Formosa sp. Hel1_33_131: one gene and its partner. Each later gene encodes a partner of the first gene's protein in a complex. Links are inferred from orthologs where the notes say so. Each region holds a gene or a part of one and is shown on either strand. Other genes may lie near its edges.

Region 1 (3,071 bases):
TCATAGCAGTGAAACAACAACGGTCCCTGCCGATAAAGTGACCATGGAAATCGATGCATTCACAAAACAATTTGAAACTCAAAAAGACACCTCTTTTAAGTTTATAAATAATGGGATGTTTGGGTTTACAGCTTACGATGCTGTAAAATATTTTGAAGATATCACCATCTCAAAAAAGGACGATTCTATTGAAATTCCGGAGATGTATTACGCCGTGTATCAAAATATCATAGCGATTAATCATTTTAAAAATGAAGCCTATATTTTTGCGCACTGCTACGAGTCTGAAAGCAATATCGATGCCATTCACCATCTGATTAACGTGCAAAGTTTTTCGTCCTATGATTTTGAATCAAAAGGAAACATCAGTTCCAACCTGACCGACGAGGAGTTTAAGTCCAATGTCGATTTAGCCAAAAAACACTGTGCCCGCGGCGATGTATTCCAACTCGTATTGTCGAAAAAATTCCAACAAGATTTTAAAGGCGATGACTTTAATGTCTATAGAGCATTGCGAAGCATCAACCCCTCGCCCTATCTCTTTTATTTTGATTATGGAAAATTTAAAATCTTTGGAAGTTCTCCTGAAGCACAACTGGTCGTAAAAGATCAAAACGCCGAAATTCATCCCATTGCAGGGACGTTTGCACGGACTGGCGATGATTTAAAAGATGCCGAATTGGCCAAAAAACTCGTCGCCGATAAAAAAGAAAACAGCGAACACGTCATGTTAGTCGATCTGGCACGAAACGATTTAAGTCGTCATTGTACCGAAGTGGAAGTTAAAAAATACAGAGAAGTACAGTTCTTTTCTCACGTCATTCATTTGGTAAGTAAGGTCATGGGTAAAGTGCGAAAAAATACGCCAACAATGCAAATTGTAGCCGACACCTTTCCGGCAGGCACTTTGAGTGGTGCGCCCAAATACAAAGCAATGGAGCTTATTGAAGCCTACGAAAAAACAAGCCGTGCGTTTTATGGCGGTGCCATTGGGTTTATGGATTTTGATGGAAACTATAACCATGCCATCATGATTCGAACGTTTTTAAGTAAAAACTACCAACTCCATTGGCAGGCCGGTGCTGGAATTGTTTCCAAATCGAGTCCCGAAAACGAACTTCAAGAAGTATATAACAAATTAGGCGCCTTAACCAAAGCGATTAAACTCGCCGAAACCATTTAGAGAATGAAAAAAATATTAGTCATAGATAATTACGACAGTTTTACGTTTAATTTAGTCCATTACCTCGAAGACCTCGACTGTGAAGTGACGGTACTTCGGAATGACAAATTCGATTTGGAAGACATCCAACACTTCGATAAAATTGTGCTGTCGCCGGGTCCAGGGATTCCAGAAGAAGCCGGACTTCTAAAAGCGGTCATTAAGCGCTATGCTCCCAGTAAAAGTATTTTGGGCGTGTGCTTGGGTCAACAAGCCATTGGTGAAGTTTTTGGCGGGCACATTGTAAATTTAGAAGAAGTCTATCACGGGGTACATACCGACATTACTGTTTGTGTGGAGGACGAGCCTTTATTCAATAATATGGACAAAACGATTCAAGTTGGACGCTACCATTCGTGGGTGGTGGACGCGAATTTACCCGCAGTTTTAGAAGCCACTTCGGTAGATAAAAATGGACAAATCATGTCTTTAAGACATAGAGCTTATGATGTGAAAGGCGTTCAATTTCATCCCGAATCGGTACTCACACCCACCGGAAAACAAATTTTAGAAAACTGGATTAATTCATAACAGACACCAATGAAACACGTTTTAAACAGACTCATTAACCACGAAACGATTTCTGCTGAGGAAGCAAAGCAGATTTTGATCAACATCTCCAAAGGCGATTACAATCAAAGTCAAATTGCGGCCTTTCTCACCATTTACATGATGCGAACGGTCACCCTCGAAGAATTGAAAGGATTTAGAGATGCCCTCTTAGAATTGTGTATTCCTGTGGATTTATCGGCTTACAACCCCATCGATTTGTGTGGTACTGGCGGTGATGGAAAAGACACTTTTAACATCTCAACGCTCTCCTCATTTGTGACCGCAGCGGCTGGCGTACCCGTCGCAAAACACGGAAATTACGGGGTCTCTTCGGCTTGTGGATCTTCCAATGTTTTAGAATCCTTAGGCGTTACATTTTCAAACGATCCCGACTTTTTAGAACACGCCATTGCCACAACAGGGATTTGTGTATTACACGCACCCTTGTTTCACCCGGCTATGAAAAACGTCGCACCCATCCGACGCGAATTGGGAGTCAAAACATTTTTCAATATGTTAGGCCCTATGGTGAATCCTTCATTTCCAAAAAATCAAATGGTAGGCGTCTTTAGCTTGGAATTACTGCGCTTATACAATTATCTCTATCAGGATTCTGACAAAAATTACAGCATTGTTCATGACCTTGGTGGCTATGATGAAATCTCCTTAACAAATTCAGTGAAAATTGTATCCAATCATTCGGAGGTGCTTTTTTCGGCAGAAGATTTAGGGTTAAAAAACAATACTCAAGAAGCCATTTTTGGTGGAAATACAGTGGCTGAGGCCTCAAAAATATTTAAAACCATCATTAGTGGAAACGGCAGCGAAGCACAAAATAACGTGGTGTGTACCAATGCCGGTCTTGCGATCGCAACCGCTAAAAAAATTAACCATAAAGACGGTTATGAATTGGCCAAAGAAGCCCTTTATTCAGGAAAAGCAAATGAATGTCTCACAAAATTAATCGCCCTCTAATGAGCAGTATTTTAGATCGTATTGTCGCAGATAAACGCACCGAGGTTAGCCTTCGGAAACAACTGATTCCGTTGAAACAACTGGAACAATCGGTGTTGTTTGAACGCCACTGCCCGTCGCTTAGTACACGATTGTCAGAAAGTACTTCAGGCTTGATTACAGAACACAAACGCCGTTCGCCCTCAAAGGACTGCATCAATCAGAATTTGAACGTGCAAGACGTCGCAAAAGGCTATGAATTTGCAGGGGCTTGCGGGATGTCGGTACTCACAGATATGAAATATTTTGGTGGTAGTTTAGAAGACCTGTTAACCGCCAGAGC
Region 2 (2,856 bases), 470 kb from region 1 along the record:
GACTGAAATACGCTCCGGATTGATGAAAAAATCGGTAATCAAAGCATCCACATCTGTGGTCATCGTTGCCGAAAACATAATATTCTGACGGCGTTCTGGTAGCAAGTCAAAAATGTTAATCAATTGGTGTCTAAACCCTAAATCGAGCATGACATCCACTTCATCAATCACCAGTTTTTGTATGCTTTTAAGTTGTAGTACCCGACTCAATGCCAAGTCATACAAGCGTCCAGGAGTGGCCACAAGAATGTCAATTCCGGCTGCTATTTGTTGTTTTTGAGTGTTGATATTGGTGCCGCCATAAACGCCCAAAACACGGTTATTCGTATAAACGTTTAGATCCGTTAAGGAGTCTACCACCTGGACTACAAGTTCACGTGTAGGTACTAAAATCAAAACACGTGGGTTCTCTTGAGTCGAATAGGTGAGGTTTCTCACCAAAGGCAAGGAGTAAGCCAATGTTTTTCCCGTTCCCGTTTGAGCAATTCCAACCACATCTTTTCCTGCACAGATGACACTGAAAGCCGCCTCCTGAATGGGAGTGGGTTCAATAAATCCTAAATCCTGAAGCGCATTGCTTAAGGGAGTGGTTAATTTAAAGTCTTCGAAAGATAACATTGGAACTAATTTTGTGGCAAAGGTAAGGTATTCTTGTAAAGTGACGATTTATTATTTAGAACTGATTAACTTTGTATTGAAAATAAACAATCATTGCGAGACCATAAAGAAATTACACTCCGTTCGGTAGAAGGATTTAAAACTCAGTTATTAGCTTGGGCTCAACAATTTGAAGACATTGTTTGGCTAGATTCTAACCAGTCCTTACAACCCCATAGCAGCTATGATTGTATCTTAGCGGTAGATGCTTTTACAGGCATTCAGACCGATTCTGACAATGGTTTTAAAAAATTAAAAGAATACCAATCCATCACCAACGATTGGATTTTCGGATATCTTTCATATGATTTAAAAAATGATACCGAACCTCTAAAGTCTCAAAATTTTGATGGGCTCGATTTCCCAGACCTTTGTTTTTTTCAACCTAAAAAATTATTTTTATTTAAAGACAATACATTAACAATTAAGTATTTAAATTATGTTTCTGGTGAGGTGGATACCGATTTAGAATCGATTGAAACGTTTTCATTACAAAACGATCCATCCCATACAAATGACATTCAAATTGAATCTCGTATTTCAAAAAAATACTATATTAATAAGGTAAGTACACTATTGTCTCACATCCACAGAGGCGATGTTTATGAAGCTAATTTTTGTCAAGAATTTTATGCGCATGCAGATTTGAATCCTTTAGAAACGTATTTTAAATTGAATAAAATTGCAGAAGCACCCTTTGCAACCTTTCTTAAAAATGGAGATAAATTTTTATTATCCTCTTCCCCAGAACGGTATCTAAAAAAGGTGGGGCTAGACATTACCTCTCAGCCCATCAAAGGGACTACCAAGCGGTCTGAGCATGCAGAAGAAGATGCGAACTTAAAAACAACTTTAGAAAGCGACCCAAAAGAACGCAGTGAAAACATTATGATTGTTGATTTAGTACGGAATGACCTGTCTAAAATCGCTCAAAAAGGAACGGTCAACGTTTCGGAACTCTGTCAAATACATAGTTTTAAACAAGTTCACCACATGATTTCAACGGTTCAAGCAAAGGCATTGCCAACCATTTCTGCGGTGGATATTATTGCAGCCACATTCCCAATGGGTAGCATGACTGGGGCTCCAAAAATTTCAGCAATGAAAATTATAGAGGCGCTTGAAGACACCAAGAGGGGGCTTTATTCTGGTGCGGTTGGATACTTTACTCCTGAAGGAGATTTTGATTTTAATGTGGTGATTCGAAGTATCTTGTACAACGCTTCCAAGTCGTATATTTCATTTTCTGTTGGGAGTGCCATCACCTCAAAAAGTACTCCAGAAAAGGAGTATGACGAATGTCTTGTGAAAGCCAAAGCAATGCGTAGTGTTTTGGAGAATTAATTTGTAGTTTTGTCACATGTTAAAAGTCTTTCAACATCTTTTACAAAACCGATTTTCTTTTTTAAAAGAAGCTCCTTTGTTGCTCGCAGTTTCAGGGGGATTGGACAGTATGGTATTGACTGATTTATGTGTGAATTCAGGTTTAAATATTGCGTTGGCACATTGTAACTTTAAGTTAAGAGCTGATGAAAGTGATGCCGATGAACGCTTTATTAAAGACTTTTCAAAAACTCATAATTTAGAAGTTTTCACTACTCATTTTGATACTGAAGCGTTTGCACAGACTAGTAAGCAATCCATCCAAATGGCAGCACGTCAATTGCGCTATGAATGGTTTGATTCTCTGCAAAAGCAACATGAGTTTGAATATGTTTTAACCGCTCACCATGCCGATGATAATTTAGAAACCGTTCTCATCAACTTATCTCGTGGTACGGGATTGGAAGGACTGATGGGGATTCCTGAAATTAACGGGTCTGTAGTACGTCCATTGTTAGAATTATCGAGAGATCAGATTCATGATTTTGCAGTTCAAGAAAAGATTTCTTGGCGTGAGGATAGCTCAAATAAAAGCACAAAATATCTGCGTAATAATTTACGCCATACCATCATTCCACTTTTGAAAGACTTGAACCCTTCCTTTATTGAAAGTTTTCAAACCACTCAAAATCATTTGAAGGATACACAATCCATTTTGGAAGATTATATGTTAGAAATAGAGGACAAGGTGATTGAATCCATTGATGAAAATCAAATTGTCTATAATATAGACCAACTCCAATCCTTAAACAATCCTAAAGCGTATTTATACCAGTTGTTAAAAACGTATAATTTCTCCGATTGGTCACAAATCAC

Evidence for each region. The genes of interacting proteins can lie anywhere in the genome.
Region 2: the proteins of FORMB_RS02530 (region 1) and pabB are in contact, whole or in part, in a solved structure (PDB 8RP0), measured with the Escherichia coli proteins. The link is inferred for Formosa sp. Hel1_33_131 from one-to-one orthologs.

Annotation. Positions count from the first base shown.
Region 1 is NZ_CP017260.1:594,178-597,248, forward strand. Bases 171-2,969 are described here. They hold FORMB_RS02530 (anthranilate synthase component II), read left to right. Parts: upstream 171-1,186; coding sequence 1,187-1,753; downstream 1,754-2,969. Other genes in these bases: FORMB_RS02525 (anthranilate synthase component I family protein), read left to right, coding at 171-1,183; trpD (anthranilate phosphoribosyltransferase), read left to right, coding at 1,763-2,749; trpC (indole-3-glycerol phosphate synthase TrpC), read left to right, coding at 2,749-2,969. Also shown: more of FORMB_RS02525, read left to right, coding at 1-170; more of trpC, read left to right, coding at 2,970-3,071. UniProt on the Escherichia coli protein: Part of a heterodimeric complex that catalyzes the two-step biosynthesis of 4-amino-4-deoxychorismate (ADC), a precursor of p-aminobenzoate (PABA) and tetrahydrofolate.
Region 2 is NZ_CP017260.1:124,678-127,533, reverse strand. It holds pabB (aminodeoxychorismate synthase component I), read left to right. Parts: upstream 1-711; coding sequence 712-2,001; downstream 2,002-2,856. Other genes in the region: tilS (tRNA lysidine(34) synthetase TilS), read left to right, coding at 2,018-2,856; FORMB_RS00605 (DEAD/DEAH box helicase), read right to left, coding at 1-618. UniProt on the Escherichia coli protein: Part of a heterodimeric complex that catalyzes the two-step biosynthesis of 4-amino-4-deoxychorismate (ADC), a precursor of p-aminobenzoate (PABA) and tetrahydrofolate.